DNA from 2 places in the Bacillus sp. BSL6 genome. Region 2 is predicted to be linked to the other one. Evidence: predicted binding sites of a transcription regulator. Region 2 holds the regulator's gene; the other holds the start of a gene.
What was found. The regulator Rex, encoded in region 2, represses fermentation and respiration genes when NADH is low (regulators of the CRP and FNR family bind a similar motif). The targets are predictions, from matches to a motif close to TTGTGAAATATTTCACAA.
Positions count from the first base shown of each region.

Region 1 (4,887 bases), on a different contig from region 2:
AAAGAACTACAAATTGTAGTAACGTCTTAAAAAATCTTTTTATAAAGTGTCCCCCTGAAATAAAAGGTTTATCAACAGTGTTGTATATTACTATTATACATTAAATGTGTTTAATGGTAAAATTTACATAAGTTAGTGAAATAAAACAAATGAAAGCTAATGAGGAGGGATATTCATGGAGTTTTGGATGATCATACCGATAGCGATCTTTGGGTTTATTTATATCGTTGAAAAGTTAAACAAAATTGAAAAGAAAACGGATGTGCGTTTAAAGCGAATGGAAGATAGATTACAGCTAATTACGAAAGAAATGGAAATTATAGATAGAGAACCTGAGATTAATAAAGAGTTGCGTCAGCTTATGGAAGAAGGAAAAACAGTTACAGCAGTTAAGAGAGTAAGAGAAGCTTTTGGCTTTTCTTTACTAGAAGCGAAGCAATATGTTGATAAATTATAAAAAGATCATCCATGTGGGTGATCTTTTTTCAATGCACCATACGTGTGTTTACATAAGCAGCGATTATAACGTGTCCAATTATAATGATAGGAACTAAGATTTTGACATTAGGAGTAGAAAAGAAATTTAAGAAGCGCGTAACAGATGTCATTATTACACATGCACACGCTGATCGAATTGGTGGAATGAAAACATTGAAAGAAAGAGGCATTAAAGCGCATAGTACAGCATTGACTGCGGAACTAGCAAAGAAAAATGGATATGAAGAACCACTTGGAGACTTACAAACCATTACGAATTTGAAGTTTGGAAATATGAAAGTAGAAACATTTTATCCAGGGAAGGGACATACAGAAGATAATATCGTCGTGTGGTTACCGCAATATAACATTTTAGCTGGAGGTTGTTTAGTAAAATCTGCAGATGCCAAAGATTTAGGAAACGTTGCGGATGCGTACGTAAATGAATGGTCCACATCAATTGAGAATGTGCTGAAGCGATATAGAAATATAAATTTGGTAGTACCTGGTCATGGAGAAGTAGGGGACAGGGGATTACTTTTACATACATTAGATTTATTAAAATAAGAAATTGTAGAAATACAAAAGAGAGGAGAAATAATTTTCTCCTCGCTTTCTTCTAACTATATTTAAATGCGAAGTCCGCATACGTTACTGAGATTTTAATTCCAAGTATACAAATACCAGTACCGTCATAATTGCGATAACAACGTAAGTAGCATCAAGCATAATAAGTGTTTTTAAAGTTTCAGTCATCCTCATTCACCCCTGGTATAAAAAATATAACATAATCTCTTACCAATTAAATCAGAGATTATAAAGATAACAATGTACATGAAATTTATTAAGTAGATTCTATATAAATATATCATATAAATAATGTAAACAATGTTAAGGTAATGTAAATGTATTGTAAAGAAAGGGGCGGTTCATCATGTCTGTAAATCTATTCATTTATAAATGCTATGTATCTCTCGTGTGCCGGATAGAACACAGTTATAACATGTGAAAAATAAATTCATTTTGACAAATCAATCACGATGGTAGCTGTTACTACATTTTCCTCTAATACTTCTACCTGTACTTGTTCATCGTTTCTCCAATTGATATTAAAGTTATCTGTCGTATACATTTCCTTAAGAGTGACCTCTTTATATTTTTCTAAAATGCTACCTCTTTTCCCATAATAGATTCTTACAGTTGAACTGGGACTTGGTCCTTTTGATTTTATTGTTTCTCTAAGCTCGATAATATTTATTAAATTTGGAGATTCACTTTTTTGAAAGGTAAAGGAACTGACCACTTTTTGTACCTTCTTAAAAACAGGACCATTAGATTTATTTGATACATTAAATTCCACAACTTCAGGTACGGATTCTTTGCCTCGCAGTGTTATCGTTGCTTCATAATCGTTTTTCCAATCTACGAAAACGTTTGAGGAATCGAGACGTTCTCCCTCATTTGCAATACTTATGTCAAAATGTTCCCATAAGCCGTATTTAATTCTGACGGGAGAGGAACCATGAGAAGAGTCTGAATCTATTTTCACTACTTTAATCGTATTTTTATTATTTGGAGAATGACTTTTTTTAAGTGTAATGTCCTGTAAATACAAAATGTAAGACAAACAGCCTACTACTAAAATAATTGGAATTACAATACGTAAGGCAGTAATTGGACGACCTCGTGTTCTTTTTTTCTTAGTGCTTTTACTATTTTGTTCAAGGTCTTTTTCAATACTCGTTGGAGCTATTACTTTTGGCGGGCGAATAAGCCACCAAACGAAAGCTATAAGTAGTAAGAAAAGAGGTATTCCTTGAATAAAGAAAAATCCTTTCCAAAAATCAAGTGCAGTACTATATGGAGAATCCGTCGCCATCCCACCTATAAAAAGTGCCATTGGGCTTACAAGTATATTTATCCCTAAAGCGATCAATACGAATGAAAGATTTTTATTTCTAATTTTTCGTGACCCAGCCATAATAAACAGAAATACTGCAATACCGAGTATAAGAAACAGTGTTCCGTAGTAAACCATCATATTATCCCTCCATAACTTTAATTGTACCATCAGTAAGGAAAATTTTGTGAAATGTTAGGTGGATATGATATTTGTATTCCTTAAAAGTGCACCGATATATGATGCAAATAAATCATGTGCAAGTATGAATGCCAGGATATAGTAAAAATATTATGTCAACAATATGAACTGTCACAAATTCTTATATATTATTGTGATTGATATCACATCACTTTTTTTCAATGGATATTATGCTTAGGGTGTAATTAATGATTGGGAGAGGGTGGGATGATATGTTTTGTTATCAATGTGAGCAAACCCCAACAGGCGGATGTAAAGTAATGGGTGTTTGTGGCAAGAATGAAACGATTGCGAGTTTACAAGATACGATTGTGTTTGGGTTAAAAGGAATTGCAGCTTATCGCACACATGCTGCTCAGCTAGGGTATACGGATGCTTTTGTAGATGCTACAACGCAAGAAGCATTGTATATGACATTAACCAATTCTAACTTTAATGAACAAGAACATGTTGATATGGCTATGAAAGTTGGGAAATCAGCTTTACGGGTAATGGAGTTGCTAGATGAGGCACATACGAATCATTTTGGTGTCCCAGAGCCTGTTCAAATTACACAAAACCGTGTAGAAGGTAAAGCTATTGTAGTTACAGGCCATAATTTATTTGCGTTAGAAGAATTATTAAAACAAACAGAAGGAAAAGAAATTAATATTTATACGCATTCGGAAATGTTACCAGCACACGGATATCCGCAGCTGAAAAAATATAAACATTTAAAAGGAAACATCGGTAAGGCATGGTATGATCAAAGACGCCTTTTTGAAAAATTTACAGGTGCCATATTAGCGACAACGAACTGTGTTATGCCAATTAAAGGATCATACTCTGATCGATTCTTTTCATATGATATTGCCGGCTTAGAGGGTGTACAAAAAATTGAAAATGATAATTTTGCACCATTGATTCAAAAAGCGCTAGAACTTCCAGAAGTACATATGGAGTCGGATGAACAGTTAGTAACAGGGTTTCATCATAATACAGTCTTATCATTAGCTCCAGAAATTATTGAGGCAGTAAAAGAAGGAAAGATTAAGCGTTTCTTTGTCATCGCAGGTTGTGATGCACCAGGAAAAGGCGGGGAATATTATCATGAATTAGCAACGTCACTTCCGCCTGAAACAGTGATTTTAACGACTTCTTGCGGAAAGTTCCGCTTCAATGATGTGGATTACGGCGTTGTACCTGGTACCGAGATTCCGCGCTACATCGACTTAGGACAATGTAATAATTCCATTTCTACAGTGAAAATAGCGGCTGCTTTAGCTGATGCTTTCCAATGCGAAGTGAATGAATTGCCAGTAAGCATTGTCTTATCTTGGTTTGAACAAAAAGCGGTTGCTATTTTGCTTGGGCTATTTAGTCTTGGAATTCAAGATATTCGCATCGGTCCAAAGGCACCTGAATTTATTTCAGCTGGCGTGCTCGATGTATTACAAGAAACATTCGGTTTGAAATTAATTACAACTGCAGCAGAAGATATGGATATGATGTTATCGTAACAAGAGGATGATTGGTCTTATTCAGAAGAAGAGCTAGCTTATAGCGCCCCAAAACAAAAATATAGAATTATTGTTTTGGGGTATTTTCTTTTCTTAGCGGGGTGGGTAGTAGTTGATTTTAGAAAAATATAAAAATCGAGTTGACATTTACAACTACTCAGTCATACAATGTAGTTGTAATAGGTGATACTGAGTAGTGTTGTTTCTTAAAAAACTTTTCACTAAATAATAGGTAATAGCGGATTTTAGAAGAAATTTGAAAATCAGTTGACATGTACCGCTACTTAGTCATACAATGTAGTTGTAATAAGTAATACTGAATAGTGTAGTTTTACTCAAAAGCTATTCAGTAAAAATTCGCCTTAGTACTCTGTAATACTGAATATAAGTCAGACAGAATAGGGGGTAAAGGAGGATCAGAACATGGAAAATTTAACTGAAATGTTGAAAGGTTCACTGGAAGGGTGTGTGCTGGAAATCATTAGTCGCCGTGAAACGTATGGTTATGAGATTACTCGCCACCTGAATGATCTTGGGTTTACCGAAGTGGTGGAAGGAACGGTCTATACCATCCTCGTACGATTAGAGAAGAAAAAGCTTGTGAATATTGAAAAGAAACCATCAGATATGGGGCCGCCTCGTAAGTTTTATTCATTAAATGAAGCTGGTCGTCAGGAGCTTGAATTATTTTGGAGAAAATGGGATTTTGTATCGTCAAAAATTAACGTCTTGAAGTCCAACTAGCTTCATAATATAAAATGTTCTGGCTCATATTTGGAGAGTTTCTTGTTTTGCTTTATAAAAAGGAGG
Region 1 covers NZ_JAVGCW010000005.1:286,390-291,276, reverse strand. Annotated here, with positions in the region: gene RCJ96_RS18285 (hypothetical protein) at 1-43, opposite strand, end outside; gene RCJ96_RS18280 (hypothetical protein) at 176-457, shown strand; partial or broken gene RCJ96_RS18275 (DUF3784 domain-containing protein) at 486-578, opposite strand; partial or broken gene bla (subclass B1 metallo-beta-lactamase) at 568-1,044, shown strand; gene RCJ96_RS18265 (hypothetical protein) at 1,496-2,548, opposite strand; gene hcp (hydroxylamine reductase) at 2,791-4,077, shown strand; gene RCJ96_RS18255 (PadR family transcriptional regulator) at 4,501-4,821, shown strand.
Region 1: a site for Rex is predicted at 2,710-2,727, ahead of hcp (hydroxylamine reductase). Genes of this name have one in related genera too.

Region 2 (4,887 bases):
CCGTCATTTGTAATAAGTGGTGAACCGAATTTTTTCTCAAGAACAACGTTACGACCTTTTGGTCCAAGCGTTACTTTTACTGCATTTGCAAGAGTGTCGACACCGCGAAGCATCGAACGACGTGCTTCTTCACTAAATTTAATATCTTTTGCCATAATAATTGACCCCCTTGGATTTTTTAAGATTTATATAATTAACCGATAACTGCTAAAATGTCACTTTCACGTAAAATCAAGTAGTCTGTACCTTCATATTTCACTTCAGTACCTGCATATTTTGAGAAGATGATAAGATCACCTGCTGCTACCTCTAAAGCAACACGCTCACCATTTTCAAGCACTCGACCAGTACCTACTGCAATAACTTTACCCTCTTGTGGTTTTTCTTTTGCTGTGTCTGGTAATACAATACCACTTGCTGTTTTTTCTTCCGCTTGAACAAGCTCAATTACAACGCGATCACCTAATGGCTTTAGCATGAACAATAACCTCCTCATTTTGTTATGTAAATTTTATTTATTAGCACTCAAGTCACCCGAGTGCTAACACACTTATAATAATAAATAATCTCAATTTCTTTTGCAAGTAAAAAAATCATAATTTTTTCGCAAATTACGCTATAAATTTTTCTATATAGAGTTCCTCTTCTTCTACCTTTACTATATGAATCGTTGTTTCCACTACTCGTATGTTACAATATGAAAGGACACCCTAAGTTGTTTTCGCTACACACACAACTTTCTCCTGTCTTCTATTATAATTTCAAATAAGGATTTACAAAAAAAACATAATTTAAGTAAGGTTTATATCGTAGGTAGCATATTTACATGTTATCCTACCTTATCTCATACACTAGAGTTAGAAAGGATGGTTAAACCATTTGAAAAAACAATATTGGTGGGTTATCGTTACATACATTTTAATGCAGTTATCATCAATTGCTGGATTACCACTTCTCCTGAAAACTGGGCTTTATGATAACAGGGGATTCACTAGGGAAGAGAAATTTCAACTCATAACTGGTCACTGGGCAATCATTAGCTTCTTTATTGCATTATGTATCGTACTTTGGTTACTTAGAACAGATATTCGCGACAGACATTTAGATACAAAGCGTTCTACTGTTCCAGCTACGATTGGTTGGATTTTTATCGGGTTCTTCTTAGCATTTTTCTCGCAAAGTATTGCTGGTATGATTGAAATGTATGTATTAGGTATTAAACCTGGATCTGAAAATACAGCGAGACTTATGGATATCGCAAGAACGACACCTTGGTTCCTTATCGTCATCTCTATAATAGGACCTATTTTGGAAGAAATCGTATTTAGAAAAATTTTATTTGGTACACTTTATAAGAAGTTTAACTTCTTTATTGCCGCTATCATTAGTTCCCTTGTATTTGCGGCGATTCATTTTGATTTTACTCACTTATTGGTATACACTGCTATGGGGCTCGTATTCGCCTTCTTATATGTAAAAACGAAGCGTATTATCGTTCCAATCGCAGCGCATGTTGCAATGAATACATTAGTTGCAATTGCTCAAGTTTTAGTGAGTAACGAACAAATTCAAGAAATGATTAAAGAAGCTGAAAAAATGCAAGGCTTTATCGGAGGATTTTTAGTATGAGAAACTCACCATTGTTCATGGCTGCATTGTACTTCCTTCTAGGATGTATCTTTACACGCTTCGCCATTACGAACGTAACAGATACAATTTGGAATATATGGACAATACTATTTGCAGTTATGGCAACGATTGATTTTAATTTGGCACTTCGCCTTATCTTAGTTAAATTCACAAAGAAAAAACAATAATAAAACGCAGAGGTCGCTTCCTCTGCGTTTTATTGTGGATAATTCTTCAAAAAGTAAACTAATGTTTGTAACTCTACTGCTAAATCAATATGATGAATTCTTATATTGTCTGACACATTTAATCGTGCTGGTGTGAAATTCAAAATACCATGCACGTTTGTTTCTGCCAATCTATCAGCTACAGATTGTGCTACTGTAGCGGGTACTGTTAATATTGCCACTTGTATATCAGATGATAAACGTTCTTCTAATTCATCTAAGTGATATACAGGAATGCCTCCGATTTCTGTTCCAACTTTCTCTTCACTAATATCAAACGCCATTTCAATTTTTGTATTATTGTTTTTCGTGAAATTATAATGTAAGAAAGCGGTCCCTAAATTACCTACTCCAATAAGCGCTACACGTGTTATATCATCTTGGTCGAGTGTTTCACGGAAAAATGATAATAAATAATTTACGTTATATCCATATCCTTTTTTCCCTAATGCTCCAAAGTATGAGAAATCTCTTCGAATCGTTGCGGAATCAACCTTTACCGCTTCACTTAATTCGGCTGATGAAACACGTTGCTTACCAGACAAAGATAAGTTTTGGATAAATCGATAGTATAGAGGCAATCTCTTAGCAGTGGCTTGTGGAATTTTCTGCTGCTCCATATAACCTCTCCTCTCTTCCTATCTTTATTCATATGCTTTAATCAAATACAGAAGTTTAGCACTTATTAAATTCCTTGTATAATAGAAAGAAGAAGTATTCTCTCTGTATTTTAAACTATACACTATTTTTAGTATGATTGAGAAATATAAACATGGCAAAGTTAAGAAATTATTTGAGGTGAAAACATTGATTTTATTACAAGTAAACGCGCTTTCGAAATTATACGGTGCAGAAACGATTCTTTCAAATATAAAATTAGAAGTTCAAACGAAAGATCGTATCGCATTAGTCGGACGAAATGGCGCTGGAAAATCTACATTATTAAAAATAATAGCGGGTGAGCTATCTCATGATGGTGGAGAAATTATAAAACCGAAAGATGTCTCAATTGGATATTTAGCTCAAAATACCGGTTTAGAAACATCTTTAACAATTTGGGATGAAATGCTAACCGTCTTTACACACTTGCAGCAAATGGAGATAAAACTTCGAAGGCTAGAGCAAGAGATGGGAAAAGAAGAAAACTTTTCAAACGAGGCTACATATGAAAGATTATTAGCTGATTATGACCAATTACAATTAGATTATAAAGATCAAGGTGGCTATCAGTACGAAGCAGATATCCGTTCGATTTTAAGTGGTCTTGGCTTCCCAGTTGAAACGCACCAGACGACGATTTCGACATTAAGCGGTGGACAAAAAACACGATTAGCTCTCGGTAAATTATTATTAACAAAACCAGACTTACTTATTTTGGACGAGCCTACAAACCATTTAGACATAGAAACATTAACATGGCTTGAACAATATTTACAAGGTTATCCTGGGGCAATACTAATCGTTTCCCATGACCGTTATTTCTTAGATAAACTTGTTACACAAGTATATGAAATTTCGAATAAAGAAAGTAGACGATTTGTTGGTAACTACAGTAAATATTTAGACTTAAAATCAGCACTATACGAGCAAGAAATGAAACGTTATGAAAAACAACAAGATGAGATTGCTAAGCTAGAGGACTTCGTTCAAAAAAATATAGCTCGTGCATCTACGACAAAACGTGCGCAAAGCCGCCGTAAACAATTAGACCGTATGGAATTATTAACAAGACCATTAGGGGATTCTAAGTCAGCTTCCTTCCACTTCGATATTGAAAAACAAAGTGGAAATGATGTTTTACAAGTAAAGGACGCAACTATCGGCTATGATAAGGATCCAATTATTGAACATGTAACAATGCGCTTAACTCGCGGAGATAGTGTTGCTTTAGTTGGTCCAAATGGAATTGGGAAATCCACATTATTAAAATCCATTGTGAATAAGTTACCACTATTACATGGTGAGGTTTCTTTCGGATCTAATGTCTCTGTTGGTTATTATGATCAGGAACAAGCTAATTTAACATCTTCTAAGCGAGTTTTAAATGAGCTATGGGATGAATATCCACTGCAACCTGAAAAAGAAATTCGCACGATATTAGGTAACTTCTTATTCACAGGAGATGATGTATTAAAGCCAGTATCTTCTCTTAGCGGTGGACAAAAAGCTCGTTTAGCTCTTGCCAAACTTATGATGCAAAAATCGAATTTATTAATTCTCGATGAGCCTACAAACCATCTTGATTTAAATAGTAAAGAGATTTTGGAGAATGCTTTAATTGATTATCCTGGTACCCTTCTCTTTGTATCTCATGACCGCTACTTTATTAATCGTGTAACGACGACCGTTGTTGAGTTATCAACAGAAGGTGCACAGGAATATTTAGGGGACTACGATTACTACGTTGAAAAGAAAAATGAGATGATTGAACGTGCTGAATTTGAACAACAAGAACAGCAAGAAAATCAGGCACCTGTTCAAAAAACTGTAGCTCCAGAAAAATTAAATTATCTCGAAGAAAAAGAGCGCAAAAAGTTGGAGCGTCAACGTACTCGAAAAATCGAAGAACTAGAACAAAATATTGTACAATTTGAAGAAGAAATTGCTACGTTAGAAGATCAACTTTGCTTACCAGAAATATATGCAGATTATGAAAAGGCTAGTGAAATTACAACGAAAAAGCAAACACTACAAGAACAACTTGATGCTTGTATGGCAGAATGGGAAGAATTGCATTTATAAGAGTATAAATAAGAAGGATGTCTCATCAGTCGGGATTTTTGACGATGAGACATCCTTCTTATCTTCTAGCCATGGTCAACCTCTATTGCATAAACGATTCGACACGAGGTATCGATTTGCCGACAAGGTTTGACAATATTAGCCTCCCTTATAATAAGGGCATATTTCAAAATGTTTTTTAGAGATACCTTTTTCGTTTTTATTTCCCGAAAAAGGATAGATTCAAAGGTCAGACTTCATCTATTTTATCCACAAGTTTATACACATATCCACCTTTATAAAATAAACA
Region 2 covers NZ_JAVGCW010000019.1:7,819-12,705, forward strand. Annotated here, with positions in the region: gene groL (chaperonin GroEL) at 1-155, opposite strand, end outside; gene groES (co-chaperone GroES) at 194-478, opposite strand; gene RCJ96_RS27040 (CPBP family intramembrane glutamic endopeptidase) at 880-1,629, shown strand; gene RCJ96_RS27045 (YdiK family protein) at 1,626-1,817, shown strand; gene RCJ96_RS27050 (redox-sensing transcriptional repressor Rex) at 1,847-2,476, opposite strand; gene RCJ96_RS27055 (ABC-F family ATP-binding cassette domain-containing protein) at 2,664-4,598, shown strand.